One region of the Bradyrhizobium sp. CCBAU 11361 genome, then DNA from elsewhere that is predicted to be linked to it. Evidence: predicted binding sites of a transcription regulator. Region 1 holds the regulator's gene; each other region holds the start of a gene.
What was found. Region 1 encodes PhoB, which activates phosphate uptake and scavenging genes when phosphate is short. Its sites were predicted from a motif close to TGTCATNNANCTGTCAT; they were not measured.
Positions count from the first base shown of each region.

Region 1 (7,807 bases):
TAAAACTCAAGCGATTTCAATTGCTTGAAGATGTCATCCGACTGTCACTAAACCTTCGTAAAAGCACAGCCGACCGCTCCTAAAGGGGCGGCACGGGGAGCGCGATCGGGCGCGGATGGCGCTTCGCTCCCCTGTATGGAGACCAGCATGAATTTCCTCAAAACCATCGTCGCTGCCGGCTTGGTCGCCGCATCGACGACGGCAGCCTTTGCTGCCGACATCACCGGCGCCGGTGCGACGTTCCCATTCCCGATCTATTCCAAGTGGGCTGACGCCTACAAGAAGGAGACCGGCAACGGTCTGAACTACCAGTCGATCGGTTCCGGCGGCGGCATCAAGCAGATCCAGGCCAAGACCGTGACCTTCGGCGCCAGCGACGCGCCGCTCAAGGCCGAGCAGCTCGAGAAGGACGGCCTCGTCCAGTGGCCGATGGTGATGGGCGCCATCGTTCCGGTCGTCAACATCGAGGGCGTGAAGCCGGGCGAAATGGTGTTCGACGGCGAGACGCTCGCCAGCATCTATCTCGGCAAGATCACCAAGTGGGACGATGCCGCGATCAAGAAGCTCAATCCGAACCTGAAGCTGCCGTCGGAGGCGATCACCGTGGTCCGCCGTTCGGACGGTTCGGGCACCACCTTCAACTTCACCAACTACCTCTCCAAGGCCAGCGCGGACTGGAAGAGCAAGGTCGGCGAGGGCACGGCCGTCGAGTGGCCGGTCGGCGTCGGCGCCAAGGGCAACGAGGGCGTGTCCGGCAACATCGGCCAGACCAAGAACTCGATCGGCTACGTCGAGTACGCCTATGCCAAGCAGAACAAGCTGACCTACGCCGGTCTCGTCAACAAGGCCGGCAAGCCGGTGCAGCCGACCGTCGAGGCCTTCCAGGCGGCCGCCTCGAACGCCGACTGGGCCAAGGCGCCCGGCTACTACGTCATCCTGACCGACCAGCCCGGCGAGAAGTCCTGGCCGATCACGGCGGCGACCTTCATCCTCATGCACAAGGATGCCACCGACAAGGCGGCCTCGCAGGAAGCCATCAAGTTCTTCCGCTGGGCCTTCAAGAACGGCGGCAAGGCGGCTGAAGAGCTCGACTACATCCCGATGCCCGAGGGTGTCGTGACCCTGATCGAGAAGACCTGGGCTGCCGAGATCAAGAGCTAAGCGCTCCAGTCCCGGACAGCGCGCCGGGATCTGAAAAGACCTCCGCTCCGGATCGGCCCAGCGCCGCATCCGGAGCGCAAGACCAACAACAAGACCGACAGCAAGCGTATATAACGGGTACAGGGGATCGGCGTGGCAGAGATGGCCGTTCAGAGCGATATAATCGACGACGCCGGACCGTATGATCGCGCCAAGGCCTTGAGCGCGTTCAAGCTCGGCGACGTCACCTTCTACTGGATCACGCGGCTCTCCGCGATCTCGGTGCTGCTGATCCTCGGCGGCATCATCATTTCGCTGATCGTCGGCGCTTTCCCGGCGATCAAGGAATATGGCCTGTCGTTCCTATGGACGCAGCGCTGGGCGCCGTCGGCGGATCCGCCCGTGCTCGGCGCGCTCGGGCCGATGTACGGTACGCTCGTCACCTCCTTCATCGCGATGCTGATCGCCATTCCCGTTGGCCTCGGCATTGCGATCTTCCTCACCGAGCTCTGTCCGCAATGGCTGCGCCGCCCAATCGGGATGGCGATCGAGCTGCTCGCCGGCATTCCCTCGATCATCTACGGCATGTGGGGCTTCTTCGTGCTGGGCCCGTTCCTGGCCAACACCTTCCAGCCCTTCATGATCAAGATCTTCGACGGCGTCCCCGTCTTGGGCGCGATCTTCGCGGGGCCCCCGTCCTATCTCAGCCTGTTCAACGCCGCGCTGATCCTCGCCATCATGGTGCTGCCCTTCATCACCTCGATCTCGGTCGACGTGTTCAAGACGGTGCCGCCGGTGCTGAAGGAGGCCGCCTACGGCGTCGGCTGCACCACCTGGGAAGTCGTGCGCAGCGTGGTGATCCCCTACACCCGCGTCGGCGTCATTGGCGGCGTCATGCTGGCGCTGGGTCGCGCGCTCGGCGAGACCATGGCGGTGACGTTCATCATCGGCAACTCGTTCCGCATCTCCTCCTCGATCTTCGCCCCGGGCACCACGATCTCGGCGGCGATCGCATCCGAGTTCGCCGAGAGTGACGGCTTGCATCAGTCCGGCCTGATCCTGCTCGGCCTCCTGCTGTTCGTGCTGACCTTCTTCGTGCTCGCAGCGGCACGGCTGATGCTGATGCGGCTGGAAAAGAAGGCGGGGAACTGACGCCATGAACCCGATCTATTCACGCCGCCGCCGCAAGGACTTCGTCATCCGCGGACTCTGCATGGCCGCCGCCGCCTTCGGCGTCACCTGGCTTGCGCTGATCCTGATCACACTGCTTTACAACGGCATCGCCGGTCTGAACCTTGAGATTTTCGTGGCGGACACGCCGCCTCCGGGCTCGACTGAAGGCGGCCTGCGCAACGCCATCGTCGGTTCGATTATCATGACCGTGCTCGGCGTCGGCATCGGCGCGCCGCTCGGCCTGTTCGCCGGCACCTATCTCGCCGAGTACGGCCGCAACGACAAGCTGACCTCGGTGATCCGCTTCATCAACGACATCCTGCTCTCGGCGCCCTCGATCATCATCGGCCTGTTCATCTACGGCGCGGTGGTGGTGCCGATGCGCGGCTTCTCGGCGATCGCAGGCAGCCTCGCGCTCGCCGTCATCGTCATCCCGGTGGTGCTGCGCACGACCGAGGACATGCTGCTGCTGGTGCCGAACGCGCTGCGCGAGGCGGCGTCCGCCCTCGGCCTGCCGCGCTCGCTGGTGATCAAGCGGATCGCCTACCGCGCCGCCCGCTCCGGCCTCATCACCGGCGTGCTGCTCGCAACCGCCCGCGTCGCCGGCGAGACCGCGCCGCTGCTCTTCACCGCGCTGTCGAACCAGTTCTTCAGCCTCGGCCTGAACAAGACGATGGCGAACCTGCCTGTCACCATCAACAACTTCGTCCAGAGCCCCTACGCCTATTGGAAGCAGCTGGCCTGGAGCGGCGCGCTGCTGATCACGATTACCGTGCTTGCCCTGAACATTGGCGCGCGCATCCTTGGCGCCGAGAGGACCGCAAAATGAGTGAGCTTTCCGTATCGATGAGCGCGGCTGGTGGTTTGCCCCAGGCGCCGGTGTTGCCCGAGGCCCCGGCCAAGGTGACGGTGCGCAACCTCAACTTCTATTACGGCGAGCACCACGCGCTGAAGAACATCAACCTGACGCTCGGCGCCAACCGCGTCACGGCGTTCATCGGCCCGTCGGGCTGCGGCAAGTCGACCCTGCTGCGCATCTTCAACCGGATGTACGACCTCTACCCGGGCCAGCGCGCCACCGGCCAGCTCATGCTCGACCAGACCAACATCCTCGACGGCAAGCTCGACCTCAATCTGCTGCGCGCCCGCGTCGGCATGGTGTTCCAGAAGCCGACGCCGTTCCCGATGACGATCTACGAGAACATCGCCTTCGGCATCCGCCTCTACGAGAAGATCTCGAAGTCCGAGATGGACGACCGCGTCGAGAAGGCGCTGCGCGGCGGCGCGCTATGGAACGAGGTCAAGGACAAGCTCAACGCCTCCGGCCTGTCGCTCTCCGGCGGCCAGCAGCAGCGCCTCTGCATCGCCCGCACCGTCGCGGTGCGGCCCGAGGTGATCCTGTTCGACGAGCCCTGCTCGGCGCTCGACCCGATCTCGACCGCCAAGGTCGAGGAGCTGATCCAGGAACTGTCCGAGAACTACACGATCGCGATCGTCACCCACAACATGCAGCAGGCGGCGCGCGTCTCCGACAAGACCGCCTTCATGTATCTCGGCGAGCTGATCGAGTTCGACGACACCAGCAAGATCTTCACGTCGCCGAGCGACCGGCGCACGCAGGATTACATCACCGGCCGGTTCGGCTGAGGAGACGGGACATGGGTTCTGAACATACCGCAAAGGCCTTCGACACCGACCTCCAGGAGCTCACCCGGCTCGTCGCCGAGATGGGCGGGATTGCCGAGCGCATGATCGTCGATTCCGTCGACGCGCTGATCCGCCGTGACGTCGCGCTCGGCCAGCGCGTGGTCGCCACCGACACCGAGCTCGACGCGCTGCAGAAGCGCATCGAGGAGCGCGCCGTGCTCACCATCGCCCGCCGCCAGCCGATGGCGGTCGATCTGCGCGAGATCGTCGGCGCCATGCGCGTTGCGACCGATCTCGAGCGCATCGGCGACCTCGCCAAGAACATGGGCAAGCGCGTCGCGGCGCTGGAGACGGATTTCCATCCGCTCAAGCTGTTCCGCGGCCTCGAGCACATGACCGACCTCGTGCAGCAGCAGGTCAAGTCGGTGCTGGACGCCTATGCCGCGCACGATCTGCCGGCGGCGATGGCGGTGTGGAAGGGCGACGAGGAAGTCGACGCCATCTGCACCTCGTTGTTCCGCGAGCTCCTCACCTACATGATGGAGGATCCGCGCAACATCTCGTTCTGCATCCATCTGATGTTCTGCGCCAAGAACATCGAGCGGATCGGCGACCACGCCACCAACATCGCCGAGACCGTGTTCTACATGATCGAGGGCCAGGCGATCACCGACAAGCGGCCGAAGGGCGACATGACGACCTTCGCCACGACGGTCCCGAATACCTGAAGACGCAAGGAGCGACGACACCATGGGCGCACGCATTATGGTGGTTGAGGACGAGGAAGCTCTCACCGAGCTTCTCCGCTACAACCTCGAAGGCGACGGCTATGACGTCGAGACGGTGATGCGCGGCGACGACGCCGACACCCGCCTCAAGGAACATATCCCCGATCTGATCGTGCTCGACTGGATGCTGCCGGGACTGTCGGGCATCGAGCTGTGCCGGCGGCTACGGACCCGGCCCGAGACCAAGCAGCTGCCGATCATCATGCTCACCGCGCGCGGTGAGGAGAGCGAGCGGGTGCGGGGTCTTGCGACCGGCGCGGACGATTACATCGTCAAGCCGTTCTCGGTGCCGGAGCTGCTGGCGCGCGTGAAGGGCCTGCTGCGGCGCGCCAGCCCCGAGCGGCTCGCCACCGTGCTCGCCTATGGCGACATCGAGCTCGATCGCGACAAGCGCCGCGTGGCGCGCTCGGGCCGGCCGATCGACCTCGGCCCGACCGAATATCGCCTGCTGGAGTTCTTCCTGGAGCATCCCGGCCGCGTGTTCTCGCGCGAGCAGCTGCTCGACAGCGTCTGGGGCCGCGACATCTACATCGACGAGCGAACCGTCGACGTCCATATCGGCCGCCTGCGCAAGCTGCTCAATCTCGGCCGCGAGCAGGACCCGATCCGCACCGTCCGCGGCGCCGGCTACGCGCTGGATGATCGCTTTGCGAAGGCGGAGCAGACGTAAGCCTGTGCGGATGTTTTAGGGCTGAGTGCGACCGCAAACTCAGTGGTCGTCCCGGCGAAGGCCGGGACCCATAACCACAGGAAGTGGTTTGGCGAAGACGAGTTGTTCGGAATTGGCACCGCGGACGAGTCGATAGACCTCGCGGTATGGGTCCCGGCCTTCGCCGGGACGGCACGGAGTATTTTGAGCCGTCATCGCGCGACACTAGCAGCGCGGGCTTAAACTCACCGCGAGGGCTTGGCCGGTGCGCGCCGGCGATCCGCGGCCGGCTGATACGCCACGCGCGAGTGCTGGGCGCAGTAGGGCAGGCCCGACAGCGCCTTGCCGCCGCAGAAGAAGAAATCCGCGCTCGAGGGATCGCCGACCGGCCAGTGGCAGGTCGCCTCGTTCAGCTCCAGCAGCGACAGCCGCTGGCTCATCGGCACCACGTTGTCGTAGGTGACCGGTTCGGCCTCCACCTCGACCTCGAAGGCCTGCGCCAGCGCGGTGTTGCCGCGCGCAATGGGGCGGCTCACCCGCATCATGTGCTGCGCGGGGCGCGCCTTGCGCGGCCGCGGAGCCGCCGATGACGGGCTCTTGGCGCGGCCGGACAGGCCGAGCCTGTGCACCTTGCCGATCACGGCATTACGGGTCACATTGCCGAGCTCGGCTGCGATCTGGCTGGCCGATAATCCGGCCTCCCAGAGCTTTTTCAACTGCTCGACGCGATCGTCGGACCAGGTCAAAACCGTCATTGCACCCTTTCCCTCGCCGTGCGGCTGCCATCCTGGCGCCTCGCGGCGAATGCCTAAGCCTCGAAAAACCCGTGCCGTCAGAATCCCTTAAGGCTCGCCGGGCACACCAGATGCGCCCGAACGTTTACGCCGGTACATGAGGACTTAGAGGATCAGAACTGCTGCACGAGATGTCGTATCTGACAAGCCAAACGCTACAATATGGCGTGACTCACGCGCAAGAGTCAGCCGACTCGCTTCCACATGTTCCGTGGCCAAAATCCGGCAAATTTGGCACCGCAAGACTACGGATTCAGCGTTTCGCGAGGCTTTCGGGCGGCATTGACACCGGTTTCACCAAGCATAAGATAGTGTCACGTGCCGCCCTTAAAAGGCGGCACGTTTCGTTTTCCGGGCCGGTCAATGGTGCGTTGCGCAATGCACGCTCACACCGTCCGCAACATCAAGTGACCGTCATGACTAGCAGCGCAGCGCCGCATTTGCTTCCCGTTTTCGCCAGGTCCGACCTCGGTTTCGAGCGCGGCGAAGGCTGCTGGCTGATTGCGACCAATGGCGATCGCTATCTCGATTTTACGTCCGGCGTCGCGGTGAACGCGCTCGGCCACGCCCATCCTGCGCTGGTCAAGGCGCTGCAGGAGCAGGCGACGAAACTCTGGCACATGTCGAACCTTTTTCAGAGCCCGGATGGCGAGAAGCTCGCTACGCGCCTGTGCAATGAGAGCTTTGGGGACTTCGTGTTCTTCTGCAATTCCGGCGCCGAGGCGCTGGAAGGTGTGATCAAGCTGGTCCGCCATCACCACTTCTCCAAGGGGCATCCGGATCGCTACCGCATCATCACCTTCGAAGGCGCCTTCCACGGCCGCACGCTGGCGACGCTGGCTGCAACGGGATCCGCAAAATATCTCGAAGGTTTTGGTCCGCCGATGGATGGCTTCGATCAGGTGCCGCATGGCGACATCGAGGCCGTCAAGAAAGCGATCGGTCCGCAGACCGCCGGCATCCTGATCGAGCCGATCCAGGGCGAGGGCGGCGTACGTTCCGCAACGCCTGCGTTCCTCAAGGCATTGCGCCAACTCTGCGATGAGAAGGGCTTGCTGCTCGCCTTCGACGAGGTGCAGACCGGCATGGGCCGCACCGGCGATCTCTTCGCGCATCGCCGCACCGGCGTCACACCTGACGTGATGTCGCTGGCCAAGGCGCTCGGCGGCGGCTTCCCGATCGGCGCGATCCTGGCGACCGCGGATGCGGCGGCCGGCATGGGTCCCGGCTCGCACGGCTCGACCTTCGGCGGCAATCCGCTCGCGGTCGCGGCGGCGAACGCCGTGCTCGACGTCATGCTCAAGCCCGGCTTCTTCGACCACGTGCAGAAGATGTCGCTGCTGCTCAAGCAGAAGCTCGCTTCCGTGATCGACCGTTATCCTGATGTCGTCAGCGAAGTGCGCGGCGAAGGCCTTCTGATCGGCATCAAGGCCGTGGTGCCCTCAGGCGATCTCGGCGCGGCGCTGCGCAATGAAAAACTGCTCACGGTCGGCGCCGGCGACAATGTCGTGCGTTTCCTGCCGCCCCTGATCGTCACCGAAGCCGAGATCGAGGACAGCGTCGGGCGGCTCGAGCGCGCCTGCGCCGCGATCTCGTCCAGTCAGACCAAGCGGGCG
Region 1 is NZ_LBJZ01000200.1:218,350-226,156, reverse strand. It holds gene XI08_RS44630 (ATP-binding protein) at 1-3, shown strand, start outside; gene pstS (phosphate ABC transporter substrate-binding protein PstS) at 148-1,161, shown strand; gene pstC (phosphate ABC transporter permease subunit PstC) at 1,303-2,292, shown strand; gene pstA (phosphate ABC transporter permease PstA) at 2,297-3,142, shown strand; gene pstB (phosphate ABC transporter ATP-binding protein PstB) at 3,139-3,960, shown strand; gene phoU (phosphate signaling complex protein PhoU) at 3,972-4,688, shown strand; gene phoB (phosphate regulon transcriptional regulator PhoB) at 4,711-5,418, shown strand; gene XI08_RS44595 (GcrA family cell cycle regulator) at 5,643-6,152, opposite strand; gene XI08_RS44590 (aspartate aminotransferase family protein) at 6,608-7,807, shown strand, end outside.

Region 2 (7,807 bases), on a different contig from region 1:
TCGTGGTCCGCCGCCGATACGGGCATTCCGGCCTTGACCTTCGACGGCACGGGAACGGTCCAGAACACCTGGCAGTACGATCCCGGCAATTCCGGCGACATCGTCGTTCTCCGGGTGATGTACCAATGGCCGGTGTTCCTCGGGCCGCTCGGTTTCAATCTCTCGAATCTTTCCAACGGCAACCGGCTGATCATGTCGTCCGCCGCGTTCCAGAACGAGCCAGGAGCTACCTGATGATCGCCGTCCTGTCGTCTCGCGCACGGCGCCTGCGAACCGACGTTCGCGGCGTTGCAGCGACGGAGTTCGCCATCGTCGCCCCGTTCATGCTTCTGCTCTACATCGGCGGCGTCGAGCTGGGAAACGGGCTCGCCATGAACATCAAGGTCAGCGCGACCGCGCACAGTGTCGCCGACATGGTTTCGCAGAACACGCAGGTGAGCGCGACCCGCATGCAAGCAATTCTTGGCGCCGCGACGGCAATCATGGCGCCTTACGCCGTCAAGAACGGCAGCACTTCCCTGATGACGATCACGGTCTCTGGAGTCTCGACCGACAGCAACGGCAATGCGACGGTGCAATGGAGCACGTCGACGAGCTCGTCGGGGGCGAGAACCGTGGGTCAGCAGATGACCTTGTCCCAGTTCACCGCGACCAATCCGAGCAATCCCAACAACGCCAACATCTCGCTCGTCCTGAGCGAGGTGTCCTATGACTACACGCCCAACCTCGGCTATACGATCGCCGGCACCGTCAAGCTGACCGACAGCTACTACCTGTTCCCGCGCTGCTCGACGAACAGCCCGGCCACGTCGAGCTTTCCATATTACGACGTGAAGTATTCCCCGACGATGACGACGACGTGCACATGCGTCCAGCATCTGCAGCAGAAGACCTGCTAGCTGAGCGAAGCGGCGGCGGTCAACCGGGATGCAGGCGGGCAATCCTGAATCGAAAAACCACGCTCGTGGGAATCCCTTCTATGGATTCACGACTTGGCTCTACAACGTCGGTGATCGCTCCGCCCAAGCTTTGGTGGCTTGGCAGATTTCCATCGCCCGGGCGTAGGCGGGGCGTGTCGTCGTGCGGGCGAGATAGGCACGCTCGACTGAACCCGGGGTATAGTTGCTGGTTCGCAGACCAAGCAGGAGAGCGTAGCTCACTGAAATGTCAGCAGCAGTGAACTGGTCTCCGGCGAGAAATGGACGATCTGTGAGACGCTGGATGACCAATCCCAGCCGGCTATGAAAGGTCTCCAGTGCCCAGTTTGTGACCCGGGCGTTTCGCTCTGCTTCGGGCGCGAGTGCGCGACCGACGAAGACGGCGTTCATTGGTACAGCGAGCCCAGCCTCTCCCAAATGGAGGAATTGCAGATAGGCGCCGAAAGCGGGATCATCCGGGGCGACGGCGAGCGGGCTCGGACCGTGGCGGGCAAGCAGGTACTCAAGGATCGCGATCGATTCGACCATGATCATCTCGCCGTCCTGTAGCGCCGGGATAAAGCCGGCGGGGTTGATCGCAAGAAAATCGGGATCATGCTCGACAGCGCGCAGATCGACCGGGCGCAGCCGATAAGCCACTCCCAATTCCTCGAGCAGCCAAACGACACGGAATCCACGACCTTCGCCATAGACAGTGAGCATAATGAGCGTCCTTACGCCGGCTTGAGTGCCTAAATTCGCGGGAGCGAGATTTCCACTCTGACACGATATGTACAAGGCTCGTCGAAGACTCCTGCGCAACGCCTTCGGCGTCGCAGGCGGTCGCGACCTCCCGCTTCCGGCGCAACGCGAAGCTGGTCGCTTGTCGCGAGCGCTGGAAGGGTCGAAGGCGGACGTTCGTACTCTGCGAGTTAATCATTTCGGTCGCAACGTGTGGCTTATGGGGGATTGAGGAGAGCGGCCCGCAAATGCAGCCATTTTCGGCCGCTCTTTAGGCCCATTTCAGCCAAACTGTTATCAGTTGCTCGTCTTCCGGGGCAGGACCCTTCAACTCGGAGTCCTGCAATGTTCAAGCCAGTTCTTTTTGCGTGTTTTTTAGTTGCCGTCAGCTCTATTGCTTCGGAAGCACGACCCTACCGCATTGATCGCGCGCCGGAATGCAATGTCATCATGCCCTGCGACTTCTCGCATTCGCAAACGCGGCGCGAGCGCGTTTCCAGGTACTCATCACAGGCGCCCAATTCAAGACAACTCACAATGGTCGCCGCTGGCAGCGCCGTTGCGACGATGAATGCCCCCGGCGATCGGATCGTCGGCGGTCGACCGGCCGGTTGTCCTTCGTCCTTCTGCGGTTGCGGCGCGGCCCTGCGCGTGTTCGGTCGTATGGTGCCGGAATTGAATCTCGCGGCCAACTGGCTGCGTTTTCCGCGTACATCGCCAGCGCCGGGAATGGTGGCGGCACGACGCGGCCACGTGTTCGTCCTGGAGCAGCACCTCGGGGGAGACATCTGGATGGCGTATGACGCCAACTCGGGCGGACACGCAACAAGAATGCACGCGCGTTCCTTGCGGGGGTATACGGTCGTCAACCCGCGCGGCACGACGAGTTGAGGGAAACGCCGACATCAATCTCGATATGTGACGGAAGCAGGAACGAGACCTCGGCGGGCCGCCAGACCATTGGCGGCTCGCCTTCGCCCACCCCAACCGTTGACAAAGACAGGCTTATCAGACGTACAGAACTTTGTTCAGTCGCTCGAGCTGAGTATTGAATTTGCTAGGGAAGTAGACCTCGTCGCTTGTGACGAAATCGCACATTTCTGCAAGGGCCGTGGTCCAGGCAAGGGCCCGGCCATGATTGGACTGTGCAAATGCGACCGGGTCCATCGCCGCCCGATCTGGCGTCCGTCTGTTGACTATCTGATCGTACTTTTCCCATTCGATGGCGTTGATGGCGCCACGACCGGCTAGCACACTCGTGGTGCCACCGCCCATGAGCTTGGCCATCGTTTGTCGCATCTCGTGCGTCGCTGCGGCGGCAACGTTGAGCTCGGTGCCTGCCATGATAACGAGCTTCATCGACTCGCAAGCGAGACCGGCCCACATCGCGCGCCACGCCTGGAGATCGGCGACGGCTGCGGCAATACGAGCCGTTCCGCCATATTGTTGGATTTTTCTTTCAGCTAGCTTCTGGTCTATCAAGCCGCGCGCGATGTCGGCGGCCACGCCTATCCTGTCCGTGAACTCCACATGTGCCGCGACGATCTCGACCTTTCTGCCTTCCAGCCGCTTGAACTCTTTCGCAACGGCCGTCGAGGTTGCGGCGGATACCGCGCGCCGATAGGCGTCGACGGTGGATCTGCTGTTGTGGGCTGCGTTGAGTGCGTCAGCCAGAGCGTCGAGCATGACCTTGTGGTAGGCATAGTAGGGATGCGTCGTCAGCGATGCGCCGAGCCATTTCTTGGCGAGGTCCATGGAGATCTTGATGCCGAGCTTAAGAAGCGCGCCGTCTCGCTTCGTCTCGTCAACTGCATCCTCTACTCTGCGGACGTATTCGTAGTACTTCTTGGCTTTGTCCGCCTTGGCGAGAACTTTCGACAGAGTGCCGGGTTTCACCGGGCTCTCGTTATACTCGTGCAAGAGCGCTTGCGCCCTGGCGAGCGGCCCAGAGGCCGGGCTTCGCCGATATTTGTCGTAAGTCTTCAGTCCCTCGGACGCGAAGGTCCAGAAGCTAGCGGTGGTATCGAGGGATTTCTCTATCTTTTTATAGAAGCGTTCATCTTCGACACTAGCTCTAACCGCCATCTCTATCTCTCCTCGCAATCGAGACCAGGCGAAATCGTCTCGTCACTCGCTGTTGGTGAGGCGGAACCTGTCGCTGCTAAATTCATGGCCGCTCAGTGGTGACTCATTATCAAAGTCACGATCCGACGCCGTCATCCGATTGAAGGATATCGGCGCTGACATCTTCATGCACGTCGGGCGGTCGAGGAGGGAGAGACGCCGACCTCGGCAGAAGAGTTCGTGTCAGCTACGAAGGCAAGCCGCGACGCGTCCGTTCGCGTCGCAATGTGGTGCAGCCGAGTTGACTCTCGTGCAGGGGATTGCGTGGTCAGCCGATACCCTGCGAAGCATCCTTCATTGAGCATCGTACGGTTGCGGCAGGATGGCGTGATGCCGCTGTTTTGCCCAACGTGCCAAATGGTTTTGCAGATGCAGGAGGCATCTGCCGCCGGCCATCGGCTACATTGCGTGGGGTTGTTTTCGAGTGTTTTTGCGGAAGGCTTGCCGCGAGCGTCGCCGCGCTACGCGCTCTCCGTCTCCCGGTGCACGTCGTGCACCACCAGCCCCATGCCTTGCTCGGGCATCTTGATCCAGTCGCGCCGCTTCAGCGTGCGCTTGGTGTCCTCGAAGCCGCTTGCCCAGTGCTCGCGCATCGAGGTGCCCGAGAATTCGTGGTCCTTGGCGTCGCCCTCATAAGCCTTCTGCTGGTAGATCAAGTGCAGGATCGCGATCTCGGGCATATGGCAGAGGCTGGCCTTGAGATTGCGCTCCTCGTCGGAGAGTTGCTCTTCCGGCAGCTTCGCCAGGGCCTTGTAGAGCACGACCTTGAGATTGTGCGTGCGGCGATAGACGTCGGTGTTGTGGCGCGTGCGCGAGGAATACATGATGTCCTTGTGGCGGGCCATCACGTCCTGGATCGAGCGCGGCAGCACGCCGCGGGCGCTGAACAGGTCGACCTGGAACACCAGCGAATTGAGCGCGTCCTCCTGGTCGAGCAGATGCTGGAGCGGGGTGTTGGAGACGATGCCGCCGTCCCAGAAATGATCGGTGCCGATCCGCACCATCGGCAGCGCCGGGGGCAGGGCGCCGGAGGCCATGATGTGCTCCGGCCCGATCTCGTCATGGGCGTTGTCGAAATAGATGAAGTTGCCGGAGAGCACATTCACCGCGCCGACGGCGAAGCGGACCTTCTTCTCGTTGATGAGATCGAAGTCGACGAGCTCGCGCAGGCTCTCGCGCAGCGGCGTCGTGTCGTAATAGCTCGTCGCCGTCCTGGCGCCGATCGGGCTGAACCAGGGATTGACCTGGTGCGGGGTGAAGAAGCCGGGCTGGCCCATGGCTGACGTCATCCACGCGCTGGTGAGGTTGCGCCACTGGCGGAAGACGTCGCCATCCGGGGTATAGTGCCAGACCTTGCGGTTGGTGATGCGCTCCCAGAAGACGCGCAGCGCATCGAGCCGCTTCTCCGGCCGGTTGCCGGCGATGATGGCGGAGTTGATCGCGCCGATCGATACGCCGCAGACCCAGTCCGGCTCGATGCCGGCCTCGTGCAGCGCCTGATAGACGCCGGCCTGGTAGGCGCCGAGCGCGCCGCCGCCTTGCAGCACCAGTGCGACGCGATCGCAGCGCTCGGGACGCCAGCCCCGCACGGGAGGCTGATGGGTCTGATAAGTCGGTTGCGACGTGCGGGCGTCCATGGCGATGCCTCCTGCCTTCGCCGAACGATTGCGTCCTGCGGTGACGGCGTGATGACAAGAGTGGCGCCCGATGCATCGTCTGCATGCAGGTCAATCGCAACGAGAATGGCGCGCGGGTCGCGCGCCTGACGGAAATCCTTCACATCGCGGTCAATGACGGCCGCTAGCAATCTGGGTCGCCGCCCGACGCTGCCGGGCAGGCATCACAGACATGAGGAGACCAGCGATGCGCAGGGAAGATGTGCTGAGACTTCCGTCCATGCCGGCCGCGGGACCGAGTTACCCGGCCGGTCCCTATCGCTTCGTCGACCGCGAATTCCTCGTCATCACCTACGAGACCGATCCGGACCTGATCCGTGCGGGCCTGCCCGAGCCGCTGGAGCCGATCGACCAGCCGATCGTGCATTACGAATGGATCAGGATGCCGGACTCCTCCGGCTTCGGCAGCTACACCGAGTCCGGGCTCGTCATCCCGGCGCGCCTGCATGGCGAGGAGGTCAACTTCGTCTCGCAGATGTATCTCGACGACGATCCGCCGATCGCCGCGGGCCGCGAGATCTGGGGCTTTCCCAAGAAATACGCCCATCCCAAACTCGAGATCGTCAAGGACACGCTGACGGGGACGCTGGAATATGCCGGCCAGCTCGTCGCCATGGGCACGATGGGCTACAAGCACGAGAGCATGGCCGGCAACGGCGATCTCACCCGCGCCACGCTGTCGAAGACGCAAGTGAATCTGAAGATGATCCCGGGCGTCGATGGCCGTCTCGAAGTCTGCCAGCTCGTCGCGATCAACCTCACCGATATCGTGCCGAAGGGCTCCTGGATGGGGCCCGGACGTCTTCACCTTGTGCCGCACGTCAATGCGCCGGTTGCCGATTTCCCGGTTCGCCGCGTCGTCGGCGCGCATCACTACATCGCCGATCTGACGCTGCCGTTCGGCCGCGTCGTGCACGACTACATCAGGGAGGCCGAGGCGGCGGCCGCGACGGGGCTGGCCGCGGAATAGGGCGGCGCCATCATCAAACTGTAACAGAGGCGTAATTGAGTACCCGCGTGGGTCCGGAAGATGCCGTCAGCCATCTTCAGGAGACGGGGCATGTGTTGACGGTTGGGGCGATCATGGCTGAGCCGGCAAAGCTTGTCAGCGCGATATCGGGGTCTGAGCCTGCCATTCCGGGCCTGGTCTGGGCGTTCCGCCTGCACAGCGACGGCAGCGCCGAGGCGCTGCCGATCGACCGGCCGATCGAGTTCAGCCATGACGGCCGGCTCTGGCTGCATTTCAATCTGACCGACGCGCGGGCGCGGCCGTGGATTGCGGCATCAACGCTGCCGCCGCTTGCGCGCGAACTGCTGCTGTCGAACGACACGTTCCAGCAGCTCCATGTCATCGACCACTGCGTCTACGGCGTGTTCTCCGACCTCGTGCGCGACATCGACAGTCCGACGGAAGAGACCGCGTTCCTGCGCTTCGCCATGACCGAGCACCTGCTGGTCAGCGGCCGCCATCAGGCGCTGTGCTCGGCGGATGCGACGCGCCGGGTGCTCGAAGGCGGCTACCGCGTCGACAACGTCGCCCACCTCCTGGAAAAGATCGTCGACGAGGTTGCCGACACGCTCGACAGGATGGCCGACAAGCTCGGGCAGGAGATCGACGGCATCGAGGAGCGCATCCTCGCCGACGAGGCGAGGCCGGAGATGCGCCGCACCCTCGGCCGGTTGCGCCGCACCTGCGTCAGGCTGCATCGTCAGCTCACCGGCCTGCGCGTGCTGTTTCACCGGCTCGACCAGAAGAACACCGATCACCTGTCGCCGGGCTTGCGGATCCACGCTGGCAAGCTGGCGCAGCGGCTCGATGGCCTCGATCACGACATCGTCGAGCTGCGCGAGCGCAGCCGCCTGCTCGAGGAGGAGCTGCGCTTCAAGAACGAGGAGGAGAGCAACCGCCACCTCCACACGCTCTCCATCGTGACCTCGCTGCTGCTGCCGCCGACGCTGATCACCGGCATCTTCGGCATGAACACCAAGGGCCTGCCGCTCACCGACGTCGAAAGCGGATTTCTCTGGGCGGCGGTGCTGATGGCCTCGTCGGTCGGTGCCGCCTATTTGTTCATGCGGCGCACGGGCATTTTCAAGTAGCGCACCAGCCGTGAACGGCACTGCCGACAGATCTCCGCTGCGAAGCGTGGCTGCAATTGCGCTGGTGTGCGCCTTGGCCAGCACGAGCGCGTTCGCCGGCGCCAAGGACGAAAGCGCGGCCGAATGGCTGGCGCCAAAATGGTTCAACGAATGGCATGACGGGCTCGCCAACAAGGGCCTGAATTTCGGCGCCACCTATATCGCCGACAACATCGGCAACGTCTCGGGCGGCGTTGCGCGCGGCGCCAT
Region 2 is NZ_LBJZ01000197.1:1,236-9,042, reverse strand. It holds gene XI08_RS38165 (TadE/TadG family type IV pilus assembly protein) at 1-234, shown strand, start outside; gene XI08_RS38160 (TadE/TadG family type IV pilus assembly protein) at 234-899, shown strand; gene XI08_RS38155 (glutathione S-transferase family protein) at 999-1,640, opposite strand; gene XI08_RS38150 (hypothetical protein) at 2,004-2,549, shown strand; gene XI08_RS38145 (hypothetical protein) at 2,667-3,743, opposite strand; gene XI08_RS38140 (patatin-like phospholipase family protein) at 4,244-5,419, opposite strand; gene XI08_RS38135 (acetoacetate decarboxylase) at 5,646-6,428, shown strand; gene XI08_RS38130 (transporter) at 6,542-7,558, shown strand; partial or broken gene XI08_RS38125 (carbohydrate porin) at 7,569-7,807, shown strand, end outside.
Region 2: the regulator PhoB is predicted to act here: its motif matches at 5,460-5,476, upstream of XI08_RS38135 (acetoacetate decarboxylase).

Region 3 (7,807 bases), 130 kb from region 1:
AATGCCGATGCGGCCGGAGTCGCAGCGGTAATTGCCGAAGATCATCTTCAGGATCGACGACTTGCCGGCGCCCGACGGGCCCGACAGCACGACGCATTCGCCGGGATTGACGTGAAAGGTCACGCCGCGCACGACAGGCAGCTCGATGCCGCCTTGCAGGTGCATCGTAAAGGTCTTGTTGGCGTCGGCGATGTCGATCATGGCGGTCATCGTAAAGCTCATGGCGGCAGAATCGAGGAGACGAGGAGCTGGGTGTAGGGCTCGCGGGGATCGTCGAGGACCTGGTCGGTGAGACCGGTCTCGATGACGCGGCCGCCCTTCATCACCATCACGCGATGCGACAATAGCCGCGCGACTGCGAGATCGTGGGTGACGATGACGACGGCGAGATGCAGCTCGGCGACGAGGCTGCGCAAGAGATCGAGCAGGCGCGCCTGCACCGACACATCAAGGCCGCCGGTCGGCTCGTCCATGAACACCAGCCGCGGCTCGGTGACGAGGTTGCGGGCGATCTGGAGGCGCTGGCGCATGCCGCCGGAATAGGTCCGCGGCGCATCGTCGATGCGCGCGACGTCGATTTCGACGCGCGTGAGCCAGTCGGCCGCGGTGTCGCGGATGCGGCCGTAGTGATTCCATCCTACCGCCATCAGCCGCTCGCCGACATTGGCGCCGGCCGAGACCGCCATGCGCAGGCCCTGCGCGGGATCCTGGTGCACAAAGCCCCAGTCGGTGCGGAACAGGAAGCGCCGCTCGGCCTCGCCGAGCGTGGCGAGATCGCGGCTGACGCCATCGCGCATCCGGTAGGAGACGTGGCCACCGCTGGCTGCGAGCTGGCCGGACAGCAGCTGGAGCAGCGTCGACTTGCCCGAACCGGATTCGCCGACGATCGCCAGCACCTCGCCGGAATAGAGCGAGAACGACACGTCGCGGCACGCGGCGATGCGGCCGTAGGACTTGCTGAGCGACTCAGCGACCAGCAGCGGCTCATCGTTGTCCAGCATGTCGTGATCAGCCATTTGATTTCTCCTGCGCCTTCTCCTTGTACGGCGCAGCGCTCAGGCTGCCGTGATGGCCGGCGGCCTGGCGGCCCTCGCAATAATCGGTGTCGGAGCAGACGAACATGCGGCCGCCCTTGTCGTCAGTAACGATCTCGTCGAGATAGGAATTCTCGGCGCCGCACAGCGCGCAGGGCGCGTTGAAGCGGTAGGGCTCGAAGGGGTGATCCTCGAAATCGAGCGACACCACTTTCGTATAGGGCGGGATCGCATAGATGCGCTTCTCGCGGCCGGCGCCGAACAGTTGCAGCGCCGGACAATTGTCCATCTTGGGATTGTCGAATTTCGGCGTCGGCGATGGATCCATCACGTAGCGCGCGTTGACCTTGACCGGATAGGCGTAGGCGGTCGCGATGTGTCCGAAGCGCGCAATGTCCTCATAGAGCTTCACATGCATCAGGCCGTATTCGGCAAGCGCATGCATGCGCCGCGTTTCGGTCTCGCGCGGCTCGAGGAAACGCAGCGGCTCCGGGATCGGCACTTGATAGACCAGCACCTGGTTCTCGTGCAGCGCCGCCTCGGGAATGCGGTGACGGGTCTGGATCACGGTCGCATCGTCAGTCGCCGTCGTGGTGGCGACGCCGGCGGTCTTGGCAAAGAATTTACGGATCGAGATCGCGTTGGTGGTGTCGTCGGAGCCCTGGTCGATCACCTTCAGCACGTCCTCAGGCCCGAGGATCGCCGCCGTCACCTGCACGCCACCGGTGCCCCAGCCATAGGGCATCGGCATTTCGCGGCTGGCGAACGGCACCTGGTAGCCGGGGATCGCGATCGCCTTCAGGATGGCGCGGCGGATCATCCGCTTGGTCTGTTCGTCGAGATAGGCGAAATTGTAGGTGGGCGCGTTCATTCCGCGGCCTCCTTCATGGCATCGGGCGCATTGGCCTCGGCAAATTCCTGACGCAGCTTGCGCAGCAGGCCAAGCTCGGACTGGAAGTCGACATAATGCGGCAGCTTCAGATGCTCGACGAAGCCGGTCGCCTGGACGTTGTCCGAATGCGACATCACGAATTCTTCATCTTGCGCCGGTGCGAGCGCCTCTTCGCCGAGCTCGCGAGCACGCAGCGCGCGATCGACCAGCGCCATCGACATGGTCTTGCGCTCGCTCTGGCCGAAGGCGAGGCCGTAGCCGCTGGTGAAGCACGGCGCTTCCGTCGCAGAACCCTTGAACTGGTTGACCATCTGGCACTCGGTGAGCTCGATCGAGCCGAGCGGCACGGCGAAGCCGACGTCCTCGGCGGAGAATTCGACCTCGACCTCGCCGAAGCGGATCTCGCCGGCGAAGGGGTGGTTGCGGCCGTAGCCGCGCTGGGTGGAATAGCCCATCGCCAGCAGGAAGCCTTCGTCGCCGCGTGCGAGATTTTGCAGGCGCAGGTCGCGATCCGCCGGGAAGTTCAGCGGCTCGCGGGTGAGATCGCCGACGCTGGCGCCGTCCTCGGCCTGCGGCGAGGATTCGATCAACCCGTCGCGGCCCAGGATATCGGTCACGCGCGGCGTCGGCGCGGTCGAGGCCTCGGCCGTCGCGGGCGCTTCGGGCACAAAACCCTCCGCGAGCGAGGGATCGAGCAGGCGATGCGTATAGTCGAAGGTCGGCCCGAGGATCTGACCACCGGGAATGTCCTTGAAGGTCGAGGACACCCGCCGCTGCACCCGCATGGCGCCGGTGTCGACCGGCTCGCTGGCGCCGAAGCGCGGCAGCGTGGCGCGGAAGGCGCGGACCAGGAAGATCGCCTCGATCAGATCGCCGCGCGCCTGCTTGATCGCAAGCGCCGCGAGTTCGCGATCATAAAGTGAGCCCTCGCTCATGACGCGGTCCACGGCCAGACCAAGCTGCTCCGAGATCTGGTCGAGCGTGACTTCCGGCACGCTCTGGTCGCCGCGCCGCGCGTTGGCGAGCAGGCGATGGGCGTTCTCGATGGCGCGTTCGCCGCCTTTGACTGCGACATACATGCTTCAGCTTTCCTTACTCACGACACGCGTGGTGCGGGGGATCGCGACCACGGCGTCATCCGCGACCAGCACCACGTCGATGCCGCGCGGAAACAGCGTCTCGTTGACACGCAGACGCTCGAACAGGTCGGCGGGCTTGATCGAGGCCCGGAGCGTCGCGACGCCGTCGATGCCGGGGCCGCGCAGCTCGAAGCCCTGCCCTGCGTCAAGGCGATCGACCTGGAGGATCAATGTGGTCGACCGATCCGGATATTCGCTGGTGCCGAGCGCGAAGCGCTCGAGCGCCGGCAGCAAGGCGCCGTCGCCGATCAAGGCAAAGCTTGCGATCGAGGAATCCTGGATGACCGGCGCGCCGGTGTGGAACTTGAGCCATTTCACGACGGCGGAACTCTCCGCCATCCGCGCATCGAGCCAGAGCGGCGTATCGTGATCGAACAGCGTCAGCGCGATCGCGGCGACGCCGCGCATCATCGGCCCGGGTGTTCCCGCCATCGGCACGATGCGCTGGACCGAGCCCGGCCGCGCCATCGCGTCCATGACCGAGCGAAAGGTCGATTGCGCCGACAGCACCTTGTCGGCGAACCCCGGCGGCAGTTCCGCAATTGTGGTCATGATCTCACCCCTCACCGCGCACCATGGTGTAGAAATCAACCTTCGTCGCGGCGGTCTCGGCCGCCGCCTGCTTGCGCCGGATCGTAAGCTGCTCGCGCAACGGTGCGATAACGTCCCGCTCCACCAGCCCGCCAAAATCACGCGACTGCACCAGCGCATCGCACAGCGCGATCAGGCGCGCCTTCTCGCCGTTGCGTCCGAGCGTGTAGCCGAAGCCGACCTCCCCGCTCGCAAGCCGCACCGCGGCGCGCGACACCGTGGCTTCGCCGAGATTGAACGGGGCGCCGTCGCCGCCGACCCGGCCGCGCAGCATGACGAGGCCGTTTTCCGGCATGCGCAGATCCTGGTGGGCCGGAAGGGCGAAAGCGCGGAGGCGAGCGGCGATCTCGCCCGCCTCCGCGTGCTCCAGCACGGCCATCGCGGCCTTGCGCTGGGCTTGCTGATTGGTCTGCTGCGTCACCCGATCCACCGAACTTGCCGAATCCAAGTTGTCTATGATAGTAGACAACTTCATACGGAAGCGCCATGACTGTTTCGTGACAAGCGTGTGATTTTCGGGCTAGGCTGACCGGCGATATGAGCATGCAGGACACCGCCTCCACGGGCGTCGCGCTATGGCGCCTCGTTGCCGACGGCATCGAGCGTGGCATCGCCGACGGCCGCTTTGCCGCCGGCGACAAGCTGCCGGGCGAGATGGAGATCGCCGAGACCTATCGCGTCAACCGCCACACCGTGCGGCGGGCGCTGGCAGCCCTTGCCGAGCGCGGCCTGGTGCGCGCCGAGCGCGGCAGCGGAACCTATGTCGAGGCGCAGCGCATCGCCTATCCGCTGCGCTCGCGCACGCGCTTCTCCGAGATCGTCGGCGCCGGCGGCCGTGAGCCGCGCGGGCAGTTGATCGAGGCGGCCGACGACGTCGCGACGCGTGAGCTGGCGCGCGAGCTGGGCTTGAAGGTCGGCGCGCCGCTGGTGCGGATCGAGGCGATCCGCCTCGCCGACCGCACGCCGATCTGCGTCTCCACGACATGGCTGTCGGCGGAGTTGTTTCCGGATGCGGGCAGCGTGTTTGCAGCAACGCGCTCGATGACGAAACTGCTCGAGCACTTCGGTGTCCGCGACTATCGCCGCGGCGCGACCCGGATCACCGCCGGCATCGTCGATGCGACCGACGCTGCACGGCTCGATCTGCCGCTGGGACGGCCGATCCTCGTGGTCGACGCCACCGACCACGATCTCGATGGCAAGCCGCTGGTGACGAAGCATTCGCGCTTCGCCGCCGAGCGGGTGGAGTTTCTGGTCGAGAACGGCTGAGATGCAGCCCTCTTCCCGTCTCCCACGAGAGACGAGGAAGAGCAGCGGCCTCCTACTCCTGCATCATCTCGCCGCTGCCGCCGAACTCGGCGGGAAAATCCTTCAGCTTGGGCAGGCCGTCGCGCATCGGCAGCACCGTCTCGGCGTAGTTGACGTGGACGCCGGGCGTGAACGCCAGGGTGGGGAGGGTGGCGGTGAAGACGTCGGTCAGGCCGAGCGGCGGGTGATTGGTCATGAGATGGCCGCCGCACTTCCTGCAATATTTGCGCTGGCTGAGCGGCGTCTTGGCGAAGGTCTCGACGTGCTGCGCGCCTTCGGTGATGCGCACGGCATCGGGCTTCCACAGGCTGAAGGCATTCACCGGCCCGCCGGACCAGGACCGGCAGGAGCCGCAATGGCAATAGCCCATCGCCTCTGGCGCACCCGTGACCTCGACCGTGACCGCGCCGCAGAAGCAGTGTCCGACATGTTTCATTTGGTCGTCTCCGTTGATGAAGGTTGGAAATCCTCTCCCCGCTCCGCTTCACCGAGATCTCGGCGAAGGCGGATGCGGGGTCGTGACGAGGTTCGCTCGCGCTGGACGCGACGAGCTTCGCTCGCGCTGGTCACATCGGAGTGAGGGGGAATCACCCCGAGGGTCGTTGAAGGCTGGTGTCCGGCGAGATACACGCCTCAGCTCCGTCGCGCGTCCTCCTTTCGGCGGACGCGGCGGAAAGGCGCGACGATTAAACTGACCGGCGCCAGGGAATAAGCATCGACACGCGTTGTTTGTACTGCCGGTATTCGTCGCCGAAGAGATCGACGAGGTCGCGCTCCTCCAGCGCGATGCCAACGAAGATGTAGAGCGTGGTCACGGCCGCGAACAGCAGATGGCCCGCGGTCATGACCGGTGCCGCCCAGAACGCCATGATGAAGCCGAGATAGATCGGATGACGGACGAATTTGTAGAGCAGCGGCGTCTTGAAACGCGGCGGCGCCGGTTCCTTGCCGACAAGATGGTTGGTCACCTGGTGCAGGCCGAACAGTTCGAAATGATTGATGATGAAGGTCGAGGTGAACACCAATATCCAACCCGCGAAGGACAGCGTGACCAGCGCCACGGCAAGATCGGGATTCTCGACCTCCCATATGACCGCAGGCAGCGGACGCCACTGCCAGAACAGGAGGAGCAGTGACAGGCTCGCGAACAGCACGTAAGTCGATCGCTCGACCGGCTTGGGGACGAATTGCGTCCACCACGCCTTGAATTGCTGGCGCGCCATCACGCTGTGTTGAACCGCGAACAGCGACATCAGCAGCAGATTGATGATGACCGCGCGAACGACGGGCGCTTCGGCTCCGGTGTCGATGGTCTTCGGCACCGCCAGCCCCATCACGAAGCCGATAGCGTAGAGAATGGTGACGAAAAACACGAGATATGCCGCAATTCCGTACAGAAAGGCGATGAACTTGAAAATGCGTGAGCCCGCAACCTCCGGGCCGATTGAATGAACCTGGTGATCAATTTGGGACATGGAAAGCTCCGTTGTGCCAAAACGCCGGCACTTCATTGGTCGCTGCACCATGCCGCATCGGTATGCCCAAGACTTTCGCGGACGGTTGATTTTCGCCTGAGACGACTTTGATTTTTGCTTGAGACGACAGAAACGTGCGATTTTGCTTTGAAAACAACGTGCTCGACGGCGACCTGCGCGAACTGACCTGCGCCGGGGTGGCCGTGCCATTGCAGCCCCAGGTGTTCGATCTGCTGCTTTACCTCGTCGCGCAACGGGCGCGAGTGGTCAGCAAGGATGACCTGATCAGCCAGATCTGGAGCGACCGCATCGTCTCGGATTCCGCCCTGAACAGCCGGATCAACGCCGCGCGCAAGGCGCTCGGCGACGACGGCGCCGCACAACGGCTGATCAAGACGATCCCGCGCAAGGGCTTTCGTTTCATCGGCGAGGTCCGGGAAGAGTTGGCAGCGGCGCCTGCTCCCGCCGAGCCCGTCCCTGCCCGGCCGCGCACCGCGGCGGACCGCCCGGCGATCGCGGTGCTCGCCTTCGAGAACATGAGCGGCGATCCCGCACAGGACTATTTCGGCGACGGGATCAGCGAGGACATCCTCACCGCGCTGTCGAAGCAGCGCTGGTTCATGGTGATCGCCCGCAACTCGTCCTTCACCTACAAGGGACGCGCGGTCCACATCAGGCAGATCGCCGAGGAGCTCGGCGTCCGCTACATCGTCGAAGGCAGCGTGCGCAAGGCGAACAACCGGGTGCGCATCACCGCACAGCTCAACGACGCGACATCGGGCAGCCATCTCTGGGCGGAGCGCTATGACCGCGAGCTCGTCGACGTCTTCGCCGTGCAGGACGAGATCACCAACGCGATCGTCGCCGCAATCGAGCCGCGGATCCACGCGGCGGAGGATTTTCGCAGCCGTCGCAAGCCGCCCGCGAGCCTCGACGCCTGGGATCTGTTGATGCGCGCGCTATCGCATTACTGGCGCGTGACGCGGCAGGATCACGAGGCCGCACAGGCGCTGCTCGAGCGCGCGATCGGGATCGATCCGAATTACGGCCAGGCGCTGTCGTTGCTCGCAGCGAACCACATGTTCGGCGCGCATCTCGGCTGGGCCGAGCTGGCGAGGGTGGCGCCAATAGCGGAAGCCGCCGCGCTGGCCGCGGTGCGCTGCGATCATGAGGATGCCTGGGCGCATGCCGGGCTCGGCAGCGTCTACTTCTCGACGCGCAGGCTTACGGACGCACTGTCCGAGTTCGAGCAGGCGCTCGCGCTCAATCCGAACTTCTCGATGGCGCAGGGCTATTACGCACTGGCACTGTCCTATGCCGGGCGGTCGAAGGACTCGTTCGAGGCGGCGCAGAGGGCGATCCGGCTCT
Region 3 is NZ_LBJZ01000200.1:83,585-91,391, forward strand. It holds gene phnL (phosphonate C-P lyase system protein PhnL) at 1-210, opposite strand, end outside; gene phnK (phosphonate C-P lyase system protein PhnK) at 219-1,016, opposite strand; gene XI08_RS43935 (alpha-D-ribose 1-methylphosphonate 5-phosphate C-P-lyase PhnJ) at 1,009-1,905, opposite strand; gene XI08_RS43940 (carbon-phosphorus lyase complex subunit PhnI) at 1,902-3,005, opposite strand; gene phnH (phosphonate C-P lyase system protein PhnH) at 3,009-3,617, opposite strand; gene phnG (phosphonate C-P lyase system protein PhnG) at 3,622-4,035, opposite strand; gene phnF (phosphonate metabolism transcriptional regulator PhnF) at 4,194-4,925, shown strand; gene XI08_RS43960 (GFA family protein) at 4,978-5,400, opposite strand; gene mddA (methanethiol S-methyltransferase) at 5,651-6,439, opposite strand; gene XI08_RS43970 (winged helix-turn-helix domain-containing tetratricopeptide repeat protein) at 6,574-7,807, shown strand, end outside.
Region 3: the regulator PhoB is predicted to act here: its motif matches at 4,143-4,159, upstream of phnF (phosphonate metabolism transcriptional regulator PhnF).